DNA from 3 places in the Virgibacillus sp. genome. Region 3 is predicted to be linked to each of the others. Evidence: riboswitches for the same ligand, from Rfam matches in the RefSeq annotation. Region 3 holds a riboswitch; each other region holds the start of a gene.
What was found. Region 3 has a riboswitch for S-adenosylmethionine ahead of HLX49_RS14365 (methionine ABC transporter ATP-binding protein). Riboswitches for the same ligand answer to the same signal wherever they lie in the genome.
Positions count from the first base shown of each region.

Region 1: another riboswitch for S-adenosylmethionine. It lies ahead of HLX49_RS09375 (methionine biosynthesis PLP-dependent protein); the one in region 3 lies ahead of HLX49_RS14365 (methionine ABC transporter ATP-binding protein).
Region 2: another riboswitch for S-adenosylmethionine. It lies ahead of HLX49_RS06975 (methionine ABC transporter ATP-binding protein); the one in region 3 lies ahead of HLX49_RS14365 (methionine ABC transporter ATP-binding protein).

Region 1 covers NZ_JABXHF010000036.1:13,362-19,176, reverse strand. The annotation lists gene HLX49_RS17100 (DUF4177 domain-containing protein) at 130-348, shown strand; gene HLX49_RS09380 (homocysteine S-methyltransferase family protein) at 482-1,531, opposite strand; SAM riboswitch class I at 1,762-1,863, opposite strand; gene HLX49_RS09375 (methionine biosynthesis PLP-dependent protein) at 2,127-3,227, opposite strand; SAM riboswitch class I at 3,323-3,424, opposite strand; gene HLX49_RS09370 (manganese catalase family protein) at 3,696-4,592, opposite strand; gene HLX49_RS09365 (YuzF family protein) at 4,608-4,826, opposite strand; gene HLX49_RS09360 (LysR family transcriptional regulator) at 5,377-5,815, opposite strand, start outside.
Region 2 covers NZ_JABXHF010000024.1:4,427-10,241, forward strand. The annotation lists gene HLX49_RS06965 (MetQ/NlpA family ABC transporter substrate-binding protein) at 1-9, opposite strand, end outside; gene HLX49_RS06970 (methionine ABC transporter permease) at 91-759, opposite strand; gene HLX49_RS06975 (methionine ABC transporter ATP-binding protein) at 749-1,780, opposite strand; SAM riboswitch class I at 1,881-1,995, opposite strand; gene HLX49_RS06980 (thioredoxin family protein) at 2,064-2,378, opposite strand; gene HLX49_RS06985 (toprim domain-containing protein) at 2,401-2,757, opposite strand; gene gcvH (glycine cleavage system protein GcvH) at 3,149-3,529, opposite strand; gene HLX49_RS06995 (arsenate reductase family protein) at 3,704-4,057, opposite strand; partial or broken gene HLX49_RS07000 (acyl-CoA dehydrogenase family protein) at 4,540-5,577, opposite strand; gene HLX49_RS07005 (DMT family transporter) at 5,604-5,815, opposite strand, start outside.
Region 3 covers NZ_JABXHF010000077.1:6,192-12,006, reverse strand. The annotation lists gene HLX49_RS14380 (M20 family metallopeptidase) at 66-1,271, opposite strand; gene HLX49_RS14375 (MetQ/NlpA family ABC transporter substrate-binding protein) at 1,293-2,111, opposite strand; gene HLX49_RS14370 (methionine ABC transporter permease) at 2,221-2,871, opposite strand; gene HLX49_RS14365 (methionine ABC transporter ATP-binding protein) at 2,861-3,892, opposite strand; SAM riboswitch class I at 4,089-4,192, opposite strand; SAM riboswitch class I at 4,329-4,435, opposite strand; gene serS (serine--tRNA ligase) at 4,707-5,815, opposite strand, start outside.

The DNA.
Region 1 (5,815 bases), on a different contig from region 3:
GGGAGTAGAAATAGCAAAGATAACGAGCAATGCAATATTCATTCACTTAGCTATCTGCTATCTCTGTATCAGCTGGATTATTAATCTTTTTAGTATATATGAAAAAATAAGGATAATAAAAGCAATCTTATTTATGGAAAGGAGATTCGACGTGGGTGCTGGGAATATGCGGTAGAAACTTGGACATTAGGGATCACTTCAGCTGATCGAGAGGAATTTGAAGATAAATTAAATGAATACGGAAAACAAGGTTGGGAATTAGTAAACGTTATTCCTCAGATTGGTGGGAGTATGGGGGATATTAGTGTGAACTTTAACCAAATCATTTTTAAAAGAAAAGCGATATAAAGAACGTAAAATATAAATAGATGTTCAAATCATATTTAAAGGAACTCCCCGTCACTGCTTTGATGGGGAGTTCCTCTCTAAATCAAAACTTGTCAGCGGATGATATTTTTAAAAATGCTTATCCAGCAACCCTCTAAGCCTTAGTTCGGTATTCTAAATTATGTTTTTTCAACGTTTTGTCAGTACCAAATAAAAAGTGTTTTTCCATATTTGGCGAGTATTTGGAATTAATCGTTTCTTTACCGACAGCTTCTGCAACAGCACGTAACATTGCAGGCGACGCGCCACAGCATAAGCCAATATAGTTCACACCGATGTCTTTTGCTTCTTTCGCCCAAGCGGCTAATTCGTAGCGGTTGTGATAAAGCGGATCAAGTGCCGTTGGGAATGTCGTTTCTGTAGGTAAATGGCAACTGCAACCTCCATCCGGCAAGTTGAAAAAGGTTGGGTGCGCCTCTGTTGTTCGATAAGGTATTGGTAATGCCCCAACATAACCTTTGACTGTATCTCTTATTTTAGCTACAAAGGGCTGGATGGTATCAGGGCCACGGAAGCAATTCATTCCGACGACGAGCGCTCCTTTTTCAGATAATAATTGGCAAGCTTCCTCTACGGTATACCCGTCCCTTAGAATGTTTTCTCCCATAAGACCAAAAGTGATAACGGCTGGGAGTTCTTGTTTCGTAATTTCTTCTAAAGCGATTAGAGCTTCTTCATAATAATAAAATGTTTCTCCATTTACGAAATCAACACCTTCTTCTTTACACCATTGCACCATCTCGGCAAAAATGCTCCTTACTTGCTCTTTGGAAGCTGGGTCATTCGGATCGAAAATATTCGTGTTAGAAATGTTTCCAGCAACGAGTGCTTCTTCTACAGGATGTTCTTTGGCGACTTCTTTTGCTAGTTGAATGGCATTTCTGTTCAACGGCTCGAGCAATTCTTCCTTACCAATAATTCGCATCTTTTCTCTATTCCCATTGTAAGTAAACGCCAGTACGACGTCTGAGCCTGCATTCATAAAATCGCGATAAGCTTGTTTCAGAGCTTGTGGATTATCTAATGCGACTTCCGGTACAAAAGAACCTGCTTGTAAATACCCCCTGCGTTCTAATTCAAATAAATAACCTTCTCCCACAATAACCGTACCTTCCTGCAATCTTTGTTGTAAGCTGCGTTTCATCTTAAACTCCTCCTTTTATTTTGAAACCTTTGCTTTGTAAAAAATGTGGCACGAAGTATGTAGCAAGAGCTACGACTTCCGGATTTAATTCATGGAAAAATTACGCCCACCTTTCATTAAAAAATCGTTTTCTTAGTTGCTTCACCTATGTGAGCTTCCATCGTGAATTATTGGAACATAAAAACCCCCTTCTTATGAATAAGAAGAGGGTAGCTTCCAAATGTTGTCTCTTCTTATCTTCAAGCGTTACGCTTCTGGAATTAGCACAGTGCAAAAGATGCCTGTTGCTGAGGTATCATAGGGGCCAGTCCCTCCACCTCTCTGGATAAGATAAATCCTATAAAGTTGTGGAATAATAAAGATTTACAGTTGGCGATGTTTAAAAACGCCATTAAATTCACAGTGTGTAAAATCTTATCATTCAGAATATGAACTATACTATATACGAAAAAAATAAATGTCAACCTATTTCGAAAATATTTTATAGATTAGAAACTTCTGCGTCTAGTAGTGGATGAGAGCCAACATTTCATTTTCTATGATGTTTTTTTCATAAAAATACAACTTTTATTATAAAGTTCCGGCAAGCCCAAATTTAAAATGCCTGTAATGCGTTCTGCAAATCATGTTTTAAATCATTCACATGCTCTATTCCGACCGAAAAGCGTAATAAACAGTCATCAATGCCACGCTTGGTACGTTCATTAAGGGGAATATCCGCATGTGTTTGTGTCGCTGGATACGTGATAAAGCTTTCCACACCGCCTAGACTTTCGGCGAAGGTAATCAGTTGCATTTGCTGTAAAAAAGGGTCTACCCACTTGCTATCGTGTAAACGAAAAGATAACATACCACCTTTGCCAGGATAAAGCACCTCTTTTATTGCTTGGTGGTTGCTTAAAAAATGGGCTAATTCTCGGGCATTTGTTTCATGCTTTTCCATACGCAAGGAAAGCGTTTTTAACCCTCTAATTAACAGCCAACAATCAAATGGAGAAAGCACTGCCCCAGATGCATTATGCATCATAGCGAGTTGTTCACAAATCGGTTCATTGTTAGCAACTACTATGCCAGCCAATACATCATTGTGCCCGCCGATATACTTTGTTGCACTATGTAGAATAATATTAGCGCCAAGTTCTAAAGGGCGTTGCAAATATGGCGTAAGGAAGGTGTTGTCAACAATAAGTAATAGATTATATTTTTTAGTAAGGTGAGCGATGGAGGCAATATCTATTTCCTGCATTAAAGGGTTTGTCGGTGTTTCAATAAATATTGCTTTTGTTTTGTTAGATATGTTTGCTTCCGTTTCTTTGAAGTTGGTAAAAGGATCATAGCAGATCTTGAAATGGTATGCTTTGTTGTACTGTTCCAACAAACGATACGTTCCCCCGTAAATATCTGCTGAAGCAATGATTTCATCACCAGCTTGAAAAAGGGAAAGTACAAGCTGGATAGCCGCCATGCCTGAACTACAAGCAAAGGCTTGCTTACCAGATTCTAAATGCGCAACACCTTCCTCTAACAGGCATCGGGTAGGGTTTTTTGTACGGCTATAATCATACCCGGTTGACTGCCCTATCCCATCATGTTTGAATGCAGTTGATAAATAAATAGGGGGATTAACTGCGCCAGTGCGAGCATCACTTCGATTTCCTAGTTGCACCATGTTTGTTTCACGCGTTTGTTGTAACATTTTATCATCTCCTTAAAAATGGTTACAAGGAGAGGATGCAAAAAACCTCTCCTTGAAATAAGAAGAGGTTTCCTAATATGTCGAAAAGGAGCTTCTTCTTATCTTCAAGCGCTATGCTTCTGGAATTGGCACAGTACCGCATGCGGTCTGTTGCCGAGGTATCAAAGGGCCAGTCCCTCCACCTCTCTGGATAAGAAAATGTCTATTGAATTTTAAAAGTTTGAATATTAGAATACAAGGAAAATGAATAAAAGTCAAGGGGATTTTTTAATCGATTTAGGCTTCCGATAAAATTTTTTTTTGCACTATAGGAAGGTATAAATTTTTTGGTTTATCGTATACGAAAAACAAAGGCTTTCGAAAGGCTTGGTGACAAGCCAAGTTTTCTAAGAACTACTATCAGTTAAATGTGGTTTCTACATAAATATTCCATGATGAACTCCGTGGTGTTCAAGGAGTTCATCATACTTACATGTTTTCCATTAACCGTTTAGCGATTTTTTGATAATCATCTTTATCAATGCCAGGTGCAAATTGTTCAGGAAGGTCTTCTAAATTAGGAACAGGGCCTCCTTTTGGTGTTCCTTCCTTGACGATTAGCTTCTCCCCATTCTCTGGATTGTCTCCTTTCCAAATTTGTCGGATATCGTTATAATCTCCCACATCATTCCACGTGTATAAAACATTTGCCAATCCTTGTTCTTCAAATTTTCGAGCATAATCAAACTTCGTGTTCGATAAATCAGGAATCGGGATAAGCTTTTTAACGTCAACGCCTGTTGCGATTTCTAATGCTTTCGCATAGGCTAGCACATGTGTACCTCCACGAACTAATAAGTAACCAATCATTTCTCTTGCTGTTTCATGTTCTGTCATTTCGTAAACGCGCATTTTATGTGTACGAGCGCCGACTTCAAGAAAGAAATTGTGTAGTAAATCTAAGACAAGATTGCCGCTACTAAAGACATTATCTCCTGTCCATGCTCGACCCATGGAGTCACCTACAAGTGCTGTTTGAGCAGTAGCGATAAATTGATACGTATTTCGACTGTCTTTTCCTTCGCGTAACGGGGTTACATCTGGGTTTCCCGTGTAAAAGGTGTTTCCTTTTGAAAGTAGATTAATTGTGTTCGTCACAAGTTCAACATGGCCGAACTCTTCAGCTGTTATACTTGCTACAAGATCGTAAAATGGTTTAAGCTTATCTTTTTGGCGGAAATTGAACGATTGAAACATATAATTATTTAATGTAGACATCTCGCCAAATTTCCCACCTAATAATTCTTGGACCGCTGCTGCAGCATTAGGATCGCCGTGTTCAGGAACAGGCAGTTCAATTAACATGCGGTTTTCACGCTTAAACATGAGAAGCCTCCTTCTTTAGCTTTTCGGAATCACCCAAACAATTTGTTGAATACGAATATAGAATGAAGATCCGCCCGATTCTAAAACGATATGGTCAGGCATTACTGTTTTTAAGCTACCTGTCACTGTTCCTTGTGTTGTTTGTACAATGAGCGTGGCACCTGTTATTGACTGTAAAGTTTGGTATACGTAAGGGTCAAAAGCACTTGTAAATGATGGGGTTTGTGCGTTCATTTTTCAGCCTCCCTTTATGATGGATACTCACTACAACTAGGCTATGACGGCAAAAAGCAGGTTATTCGTTGGACAAGTTGAAAATAAATGCTTATCTCGTATTTTATAGAATTCTTCATAATTGAAAAGTCGCTGAAGTTCACAATTATCCACGAGTTGCTACACCCTAAGCCAATAAAAAAAACAGTAGCGTTTTATAATTGCTACTGTTTTTTTATTGATTTGGTCTGCACTATAAGAAAGTATAAAATGAGGTGCTTGGATCGGCGTCTGGCTCCAGGGCTCAGCAACTAGGCGTCTTCACGAATCGCCCTACGATAAGTCATCATTGGTTCGTGGCTAAGAGGATGGACGACTAAAACAGGGCTTGCCGCTCGACATCGGCATACCCCTGTTTTAGTGGCATAATACCTTTATCTCCGTTGCTAAACGGGAACTTGCTTCTTTGTTCCACTATAGGAAAGCATAGAATTACTATTGATTATAGTATAAGAAAAATTAAGGCTTTCTCTAAAAGGCTTGGCGGTAAGCCAAGTTTTTCTAAATGAACTTAATTTGTAAAATTTTTTGCCATAGTGACAAATTCACGCACGGCATACGGCAAATATTTATCTTTTTTCCAAATAAGTGCCAACTCAAGATGAACCCTTGGGTGTTTGAAAGGAATAGCTTGAACATCGTGATGGAGCAGTTGTTGGCAAATTTTACTAGGGAAAAGAGCGATGCCTAAGTTTGCCTCCACCATTTCTATCATAAAGTCTCGCTGCGAACTTTTACATACTGCATTTGGTGAAAAATCGTAATATTGACAGGCTTCTACAATCCGGTCATGTAAAGAGAAATCTTGCTGATATAAAATAAATGGTTCATCCTGTAAATCTGGCAATGCAACAGATTTTTCAGAAGCAAGAGGGTGATTGTTTTGGACAACGACCATTAAAGGGTCTTTTAACAGGTTTATTGTAGAAAAGTGGTGTTTTTCTACTGGT
Region 2 (5,815 bases), on a different contig from region 3:
TTTTTTCATGTTGGCACGCTCCTCTTTCATCGTTTTTATTTGCATACATTTGTCAAAATTACACTTCATTATTATAATTAATAATTTTCCTTAACGTTTATCTAGTTTGCGTGTAATATAATCACCAATAAATTGAAATAGAAATACAATGAACACAATAATTACGGAACAAAGCAAAACAATATCAAAGTCTCTACGTTGAAAGCCCGAGTAATATGCATAGCTTCCCAGGCCTCCTGACCCAATTGCTCCTGCCATTGCTGTATAACCAATAAGCGCAATAGCAGTAACGGTAAGTCCTGAAATTAAAGCTGGCATTGCTTCTGGTAACAATACTTTAAAAATAATTGTTCGGGTCTTGGCACCCATTGCTTTAGCAGCCTCTATGACACCTTTATCTACTTCTCTTAAAGCAATTTCCACCAACCGTCCATAAAATGGTGCTGCTCCAATAATTAATGCCGGGAGCGCAGCGTTAGGGCCTCTTATCGTACCAACAAGAAAATCAGTAAAAGGGAATAACAATAATATTAATATAATAAAAGGAATAGCACGAAATACATTTACAAACGTGGCCGTGATAAAGTTAACCCATTTATTTTGCCATAGTCCCCCTTTATTAGTGAGAAATAACAGTAACCCAAGTAAAATACCAAAAATAAAGGTTCCTATTAAAGCAATAATCGTCATATAAAATGTTTCTTTCGTTGCTTCTATAATATCTTCTACTTTAATAGTAGCAAATAAATCAGCTAACACCGCGAATCACCTCCAACTCTACAGAAGTTTTTTCTGTTACATGTTGGATTGCTTGTGTGATTTCTGATTCTTCACCAGTCATCTGGATAAATAGCGTACCGTACGCACCAGCCTGTGTTCGCGTAATTTTCCCTTGTAAAATACTAATGTCAATGTCATACGTCTTTACGAGCTTACTGATTAAAGCATCGTTCGTTGTTTCACCTACAAAATGGAGACGAATCAACTTACCATTCTCAAATGTGCGAACTAAATGTTCAAACTCATTCTCGGCTTCTGCATCCCCCATTAGCTGTTGAACGAACTTTTTCGTAACATCTTTTTTGGGGTGTGAGAACACATCCAATACATTACCTTGTTCTACCACTTTTCCGTTTTCCATCACGGCTACATGGTTACATATTTTGCGAATAACATGCATTTCATGTGTAATTAATATAATCGTTAAGCCTAATTGCTGATTTATGTCAACAAGCAAGTCTAAAATAGAGTTTGTTGTTTCTGGATCTAAGGCTGATGTTGCTTCATCACATAATAATACGGAAGGCTTGTTTGCTAAAGCTCTTGCTATGCCCACCCGTTGCTTTTGTCCACCGCTTAATTGCGAAGGATAGGTCATTTCCTTCCCGGATAAACCGACCAAATTAATGAGAGATTGAACACGTTGATTCCGTTCTTCTTTTTCAACACCTGCTATTTCTAATGGGAAGGCTATATTTTCTTTCACAGTACGTGACCATAACAAATTAAAATGCTGGAATACCATCCCAATATCTTGTCTAGCTAACCGCAATTCATTCTTTTTTAATGCTGTTATTTCTTGGTTACGGATAAAAATCTTACCACCTGTAGGTTCTTCTAAACGATTCAGTAATCGCACAAACGTACTTTTTCCTGCACCACTATAACCGATCACACCAAAGATATCTCCTTGTTTAATCGAAAGGGTTACATCGTCAACAGCCGTTGTGTCTGTCTTGTTTGCAGTAAAAACTTTACGCAAACCCTCTATCGATATCACACATAGTCCTCCTTTTTGTCCCTTTACTATTATGCCCACATCAGCAATTAAAAACGCCTTTCTGTAAGAGAACAGAAAGACGTATACATGTCAAAATGTCCCCTCATCTACCAAGACATACGCCTTGCAGGAATTAGCACCTTTCAAAATAAAACATTTATTTGAAGGTTGCCGCGGGTTCATAGGGCCAGTCCCTCCACCGCTCAAGATAAGAGTTAATTATTATTTAATTGGAATAGAAATCATAATAACACGTTGCTTGCTATTTGTCAATGTAATTTTACTATTGAAATGAAAACAATTCTGGTCTATGCATGATCAAGTGTTGGTATATATTTGCTACATCGCGAAATGCATACATTTTTTCAACGAGCTCTCCATCTTTCTTTATAAGCAAACAAGGAACACTTTCTATTTGATACGTTTGCATAAATTCTGGATGTAGTGATGCATTCATTTCTAAAAATAGCTCTTGCTTTTGCATTTGTTCCATTTTAAGTAACATACTTTTAGCAAGATTACACGTTCCGCAAAGTGGTGTATAAATATAAAGAAAGTAATTGGATTGCTGTAGTTGCTCTTTTGTTACTTGTTGCAAACTATCACCTTTTTACTTTAAATTAAATCAGAAATATAGGATTAACCGCTATTCGTTTACTCACTAAAACTTGAGCTAGTACATTTTCAGGTGTCGTCGCTACTTCTCTGTACTCGCTACTTACATAGACGTGTTCAGCATGTGGTAATTCTCTTGCTAGTTGTTTACGAAGCTTGATGCCAGAAGGATCTTCGTCGACAAGAATATAAACATCCTTATCATCTAAACCATATTCCTCCAACATGTGATCAAATCGCTCTACTCCAAGCGTTCCATTTGTGCAAACAATGGTGATCTCTTCGGCAATCACTTTATTCACTTGCTTCTTATCAGTCAATCCTTCTACAATCATAACCTTTTCTGATCCATCTGTAATCATCACACAGCACTCCTTGAAAAATCAAGCAACAAGCTTGCAATAAAAAATGTTTTATTTACCTTTAGCTGTCTTTCAATAATGTAAACCTAGCTGGGAATATGTAGATATTTATAAAAGGATAACTGCACAACTAGAAGGCTTTTGACTATTGAATGTATACATCATATAGCAAGACTTCATCTCTGTACTATAATGCTTTTCATATTATCAATAAGTTTACTCCTAGTTTATGTAACAGACGGACAATTATTAACATTCTTATAAACAAAGCTGATTGCAAAGCATTGCAGATCAGCTTTGTTCACACTATAAGAAAGTATAAAATTTTTAAGGTTTAAAAACAAAGGCTTTCGCCATAATACTTTGGCTACAAGCCTAGTTTTTCTAATATTTATTCACTGATAATTTCTTCGTAAGCTTCCGCAGATAGTAAGTCATCCAATTCTGTTTCCTTAGTTGGTTCAACAACGACCATCCATGCCTTTTCGTATGGTGATTCATTCACCAATTCAGGGCTATCTTCCAATTCTTCATTCATTTCAACTACTTTGCCACTAATAGGAGCATATAATTCCGATACCGTTTTCACAGACTCTACACTACCGAAAGGCTCATTGATTTCTAATTCGTCACCGACTTCAGGTAGTTCAACGAACACAATGTCACCTAACTCATCTTGTGCAAATGCAGTAATTCCAATGCGCACAGTTCCATCTTCTTTTTTTACCCATTCGTGTTCTTTTGAATATAATAAATCCTTTGGTACGCTCATATTTATTCCCTCCAAATGATATATTCCAATTTCACTATACAAGGTTCAGTCCCAATTATCCAGTATTATTTTAAATAGATTATTTCAAAAGTTTTACCCTTCACTTGTAGTTAACATCGTACAATCCTTCATCAACTTGATTTTTTTATTCGACAGTTCGGTTGGAATAAGCTATTATAGCCAGTTTTTTTCAAATTCTTCCTCTTTGAAGCCAACAGTTACGTTAGAGCCATCTGTTACAATTGGTCGCTTAATTAGCATTCCGTCAGAAGCTAGTATCTCCGCCATTTCTTCTTCCGTGGCATCTGCTATTTTTTCCTTCATATTTAATTCACGATATTTTTTACCACTTGTGTTAAAGAATTTTCTTGCAGGCATCCCACTCTTCTGCATCAGTTCAAGTATATCTTCTTTATTAGGTGGGTTTTGCACTATATGTATTGGTTTATAATTTACTTGATGATTATCTAACCATTTTTTCGCTTTTTTGCATGTCCCACAGTTCGGATACCAGAAAAAAGTCAGCATTAAACAGCCTCCAATCTATAATATGTATAATATGTATCATTATATCAAATTAGACAATTGAAATTCGAATAAAATGAGTTTTTGTATGTGTTAGGTTTTTCTCAATCTAGTTATAACCTCTATTATTTTCAGCACTTTATTTATGCACACTTTTACTAATTTTAATACAACTATTGGTTTGCATTATAGAAAAGTATAAGTTTTTATGTTTTCTTATAGTGTAAAAAAGACGAGCTAGAATCTGTTATTTTCATAGATTCAGCGCGTCTTTTTTGCTATCTGAAATGATAAAATGAGGTGCTTGTAGAGCACGAAACACCGAATAGCCACGTCCGGCTCCATCGCCCAGCAACTAGGCAACTTCACGAAATCGCCCTACACTAAGTCATCATCTGTTCATCGCGATTTCTTTATCTCTGTTGATTCGATCCAGTCGCTACGTTGCTAAACGGGCGCTACGCCTTTGTTCTTACATAACTTTTTTATAGCGTATATTTTTCTTCTTCAATAATGGCAGTAGCAATTTCGCGTTTTTTTGCAATTACATTTGTCGGTGTATGCCGCGTTAACTTACGTAAAGAAGAAAGCATCATTCGTAAAGTGTCTCCTTCTTCTACAGCAATTAATGTTTCTTTAGCATTTGCCTCCATGCGATTAAACGCTTCTTGTACATAAACTTGCGTATACAACAGCTTTTGCATACTCTTTTCCTCACCATCTCGGTGAATTGCCTTTTCTGTACGCAAAATGGCAGACTCCATATTGTAAACCTCTGCTACCATATCAGCTAAGTTCACAAGAATTTCTTGTTCGTTTTCGATGTTCTGCATAAATTTCTGTGCCGCTAAACCGGCTCCTAGCAATACCATTTTCTTCGCATTTTTAAGCAGATGTTTTTCTTGTTCTAATGCATCTGTGCCAACTTCTTCTGGCATCATCATCATTAGCTCTTCTTGAAGTGATTGTGCCTTTTGTAATAAAGGCAACTCACCTTTCATTGCTTTCTTCAATAATGTACCAGGAACTAATAAGCGATTAATTTCATTTGTCCCTTCAAAAATACGGTTAATACGTGAATCGCGGTACATTCGCTCTACTTCATATTCCTGCATAAAACCGTAACCACCATGTAATTGAACAGCTTCATCTGCTACAAAATCCAATAGTTCCGTACACATATACTTATTCATAGAACATTCTATTTGGTATTCGGCAATTGCTCTAGCAATTTCTCTACCGTCATTTAATTGCTCCTCCGTAAGTGCACCCATTCGTTGCTCAAATAAGCCTACCGTACGATATACCGCACTTTCATTTGCATATGTTTCTGCAGCCATTGTTGCTAGTTTCTCTTTTGTCAGGGAAAAGCTAGAAATAGGCTTATTAAATTGCTTACGTTCATTTACATATTTCGCCGCTAACTCAATGCCACGCTTCGCTCCACCAACACCACCAATAGCAAGCTTATAGCGGCCAACATTTAAAATATTAAATGCGATAATATGGCCCCGTCCTTTTTCTTATGTTACCCCCTAGTAGAATGAAACTATGAAATGAGTTTCAAACCAACTGCTGCACTTAAAATCATGCCAATAAAAAGTAACCTCTTCCAATCGCTAGATTCTTTAAAAAATAACATACCAACAATGGCACTGCCTACTGTTCCCATCCCTGTCCAAACAGCATAAGCCGTACTCATTGCAATTGTTTCCATTGCAATACCAAGCAGTATGAAACTTAGTCCAAAACCTCCAAATA
Region 3 (5,815 bases):
TCTTACATACTAAGAAAGTAGGGGATAAAAGAACCACCCACTAATTACCGCAACATCAATCAAAATTATTTCTCCGTTTTATAAAGAAATTCCTTCCTTACCCTGTCAAGAGCTGTCTCATCCGTTAACAATTTTAGCGCTGTAAATGCCACTGCTTTTGCTCCAACAATTAATGCTTCATCTGCTTGCTTTGACTTGGCAGCTTCTCGAAACGAAACAGTATGACCAATTAAACTACTCGAGCCAATTTTAATATGCGGATGAATTGTTGGAACTACTTGGCTTATATTCCCTGCATCTGTCGAACCTAAAGCTTGCGAATAACGTTCAAGTACTGTCTCTCCGAATTGCTCTATTTCCGTTTTAAAAATATCATCTAGACTCTCATTGATAATAAAATTATCCACTTCATTTTGAAATGGAGATACTTTTACTTTGGCTCCTGTTGTTAAAGCAGCACCCTCTGCAATTGCTTTTACTCGCTCCGTAACTTGATTCAAACCTTCCCTTGTTCTTGCACGAATGAAAAATCGAGCTTTCGCATAATCAGGTACAACGTTAGGAGCGTCACCGCCATCTGTAATAATGCCATGTATCCGTACATCGTTTGAAACATGTTGACGTAAAGCATTGATGCCATTAAACAATTGAATAACCCCATCTAACGCATTAATTCCTTGATCTGGATGCGCAGAAGCATGAGCAGTTTTACCAAAAAATTCAAAGTCGAGCGGATCTACTGCCAATGTAGGACCTGTCAGCCGTGTATCTGCACCAGGATGAAGCATAAGGGCTGCATCAATGCTTTCTGTAATTTTAGCTTTAACAAAGCTGCCTTTTGCACTGCCATTCGGTCCACCTTCTTCAGCAGGCGTTCCAAAGACTACTACTTCACCACCTACTTCATCGATTACTTGACTTAAACCAATGGCAGCACCAACACTTAACGTACCAATGATATTATGACCACATGCATGACCGATCTCTGGTAAAGCATCATATTCCGCTAAAAACGCAATTCTCCTTCCGTCCAAAGCACTTTTCTTTCTAGCGATAAACGCAGTAGCATGCCCTGCCACATCCAATTGAACATCAAAGCCATTTTCCACTAAAATATCTGTTAATGTTTTAGCAGCATATGTTTCTTGATTTCCAATTTCAGGATGAGCATGGATATCATGACTAATCTGAATATATCTTTCCTTATTAGCCGCTATATTTTTTGCTATTTCCTGTTTCCAAATCGTTGTCGTTTCTGTAGTAAACGTCATTATTATCACCTCATTTTAAATTTAGTAGCCAATTTCACTTAATGGCACAAAAGTTGGAATAGAATTTCCGTCACGTTCTTTTTCAATAAATTTAGCTACATCTTCAGTTTGGTAAATCTCTGCCAGCTTCGTCAATACTTGATCATCTTTATTCTTTTCCTGAACAGCAATAATGTTAATATAGGCTGTAGCTGTTTCATCCTCATGATATATAGCATCTTTCAATGGACTTAATCCTGCGTCTACGGCTATTCCATTGTTTATAATTGAAGCATCCACATCAGGAAGGACTCTTGGCGTTTGCCCAGCAACAAGTAATTCAAATTGCAGATTTCTTGGGTTGTCAATGATTTTATCTAAAGCACCATTGCCATCGAAGTCTTCCGCTAATTTAATCAAACCTGCGTCCTGTAATAATAATAAACCTCTTCCCATATTGGTAGCTTCTTTTGCTAAAGCAATCGTCCCTCCTTTAGGTATGTCCTCTGTGGTACCATGTTTTTCCGAATATAACCCCATTGGAGCAATGACCGTCGTGGCAATTGGTGTTAAATCTAAATCATGTTCTTTTATAAACGCATCAAAATAAGAAACCGTTTGGAATGCATTTGCATCAATCTCTCCTTCTGCTAAAGCCAAATTAGGTTGCACATAATCGGAGAAACGAACAATTTCTACGTTTATCCCTTCATCCTTAGCTTTTTCCGCTACATAATCCCAAATCGTCGTATCAGAACCGCTAATACCAACTTTCACCGTGGAACTAGCTTCACTGCTAGAACAAGCGCTAATAATAATTAATGGAATGAATAGGAAAAATAAAGCTGCTAATCTTTTCATAAAAAACTCTCCTCGTATATATTTTCAGGCGTTTTTTACTCATCCACCTGTTTTCATTCTTACTACGTATTCCTCTAAGCATATCCTACCACGTTCCCAGTAAACCTTATTATCTTCGTCGCACTCGTCTGGCTAGGTAGTTTCCGAGGGACTGTAATCCTTGTACCATGATGATAAGGATCCCTACAGTAAGGAACATCACGACCGTGTCAAAACGCTGGTAGCCATATGTAATAGCTAAATCACCAAGGCCTCCTCCACCAACTGCTCCAGCCATTGCAGAAGCTCCTACTAAACCAATTGTTGCAATCGTTATGCCTAGTAATAACGAACTTCGTGCTTCTGGTAAAAGAAAACGAGTCATAATCTGCCATGGCGTTGCCCCCATTGCTTGTGCTGCTTCTATAACCCCTGGGTCAACTTCCAGTAAAGAGTTTTCTATTAATCTAGCAATATAAGGGCCAGCAAATAATATCATTGGTACAATTGCAGCAGCTGTTCCAATCGAAGTTCCAACAATCAGCCTTGTGAATGGAATAACGGCTACCATCAAAATAATAAATGGAATAGAACGAAATATATTTATTCCTGTGTTTAATATAGTGAAAATAATTTTATTTTCCCAAAGATGCCCCTTTCTCGATACGACTAATAAAACACCTAATACAAGTCCGATAAGAAAAGAGAAAATTAATGATACGCCGACCATGACGACCGTTTCCCATAAAGCTTGTAAGAGTTGTTCTTGATCAACTAACATCTGCTAACACTTCCTTTACAGTAACCTTTTGTTGATGAATATGTAGCAAAGCTCGTTTCATCTCCTTCTCTGTACCTGAAAATTGAACGATGAAATTGCCAAAAGGAATCCCTTGTATTTCTGTAATGCTGCCATACAGTATATTGACATCTACGGTATACGTTTTAGCAACTTGTGATAATAAAGGCTCGCCTGCACTATTACCGACAAACACAATGCGATATATATGCCGGTCTTCTCGCTGTTCACGAAGTAACGCATAAATCGACTCCGGTATATGGTCATTCATCACAGAACTTACAAACTTAGCAGCAATCGCTGTTTTTGGTTTTGAAAATACTTGAAATACACTGCCCGACTCCACTATTTTTCCTTGATCTAAAACACCAACCCGATCACAAATCGCTTTGATGGCACCCATCTCATGCGTAATCATTAAAATCGTCACTCCATATGCCTGATTTACCTGTTTTAACAGTTGAAAAATAGATTTTGTTGTTTCTGGGTCAAGTGCAGATGTTGCCTCATCACATAAAAGCACTTTCGGATTCGTAACTAAAGCACGAGCTATCCCTACGCGTTGTTTTTGCCCTCCAGATAGCTGATCGGGGTAACTGTTTGCTTTATCTTCTAAACCAACAAAAGCGAGTAACTCTAATACTCTTTTTCTCACTTCCTCTTTAGGACGTTTTGCCACTAGTAGAGGCATCGCTACATTCGTAAACACTGTTTTTGAATGTAAAAGATTAAAATGTTGAAAAATCATACCGATATTCCGTTTTGCTTCACGTACTTCTTTTGCAGTTAATTGTAAGAGATCCTTTCCATCTATGATTACTCTTCCAGATGACGGACGTTCTAAAGCATTCACACAGCGTATGAGCGAGCTTTTTCCTGCACCACTAAATCCAATCACACCATATATTTCTCCTTTTTTTACCTGTAAATCCACGTTGTGCAATGCTTTAACAGATTCACCTTTTCCTTCATACACTTTCGTTACCTGATCAAATATAATCATTGAACCAATCCACCATTCTTTTTCACTTAAAATCGCTTTGTATGGCAATTGTTCCATGTGAAACAATTGCCATGGATCTAGCTTTTCCAAAAATAACAAAGATGTTCTTATACTATAAACCTTTAAACTTTTATGCTTTCCTATAGTATAAAAAATACCCCTTCCATAAGAAGAGGTATTTTTTATACATATCCTCTTCTTATCTTTCAAACTACTTGTTTGCTGGATTTGGCACAGTACTCATATGAGTCCGCTGCCGAGGCTTCTATGGGCCAGTCCCTCCACCTCTCTAGATAAGAAGTATGTTATTTTTTGGCGGTAACACCACCGTTTTGCTTAAGTTATAAACTCTGAAAATTCCACCCTTTCCTATTGCGTAAAAAGAAATCCCTCCTTATACGAAATAAGAAGGGATTTCCAATCTATTGGTTTCCGCTTCTTATTTTTCAAGCATGCTTGCTTGTTGGATTTAGCACAGTACTACTTACGAGTCCGCTGCCGAGGCTTCTAAGGGCCAATTCCCTCCACCTCTCTTAATAAGAAGAAATATTATATTTATTTTTGATCAAGATATTGTGTTATATCATACTACGGTTTCCTTTACTTGTCAAACAGATTTTTAGAAAAAATGGGCTATCGCCAAGCCTTTATTGCGATAAAAATTTTATCCGCGGATGTTTCCTGTTATCTTTCAGACTATGTTCCTTTTAAAAAAAAGATGCATGAACCGTTGTTCCAGCCTTCGTCAATAAGCCCAAAATGCGACTTTGCTCTTCTATTTACCATTTGACTCACAGTAAATGTTTGAATTGGCTTATTGAATGACCTTTTTTCCTCCCATATATGGACGCAATGCTTTTGGAATAACAACCGTTCCATCCTCTTGCTGGTAATTTTCCAAAATAGCTGCAACAGTTCGACCAATAGCCAATCCAGAGCCGTTTAATGTATGCACAAATTCTGGTTTTGCTTTTGCTTCTCTACGAAAACGGATATTGGCACGTCTTGCCTGGAAGTCTTCAAAATTAGAGCAAGAAGAAATTTCCCGATACGTATGCTGACTAGGGATCCATACTTCGATATCGTACTTCTTAGCTGCTGTAAAGCCTAAATCTCCTGTACACATACTCATCACACGATAAGGAAGCTCTAATAACTGTAATATTTTCTCTGCATGATTTGTTAACACTTCCAATGTTTCATAGGAATCTTCAGGTTTAACAAAATGGACAAGCTCGACTTTATTAAATTGATGCTGACGAATCAGACCTCTTGTGTCTCTTCCAGCAGATCCTGCTTCAGAACGAAAGCAGCTACTAAATGCAGCAAATTTTTTCGGTAAATCATCTATCTTTAAAATATCATCACGATAATAATTTGTTACTGGCACTTCTGCAGTCGGAGCTAAATAATAATCCCATTCTTCTAGTTTAAAGGCGTCTTCTGCAAATTTTGGTAATTGCCCTGTCCCAGTCATACTAGTTCGATTCACAATTTGTGGTGGCAACATTTCTTCATAGCCATGTTCATCCACATGGAAATCTAACATCAGGTTCCATAATGCACGCTCTAATCTTGCACCAAGTCCTTTATAAAAGACAAACCTACTCCCAGTCACTTTGCCAGCTCGTTCAAAGTCAACGATGTCTAAGTCTGTTGCTACATCCCAGTGAGGCTTTGGTTCATAGGAAAATGGCGTCTTCTCTCCCCAACTCCGCACCTCGACATTATCATCTTCATCTTCACCAATTGGTACACTTTCATGAGGAATATTAGGAATAGACAACATGATTTGCTCTAAATGTTCATTAATTTGCTTTAATTCGCTATCCAACTCAGCAATTTGGTCGCCTACTTCTCTCATTTCTTTAATCGCAGGCTCAGCATCTTGCTTTTCTCGCTTTAGTACAGAGATTTGTTTCG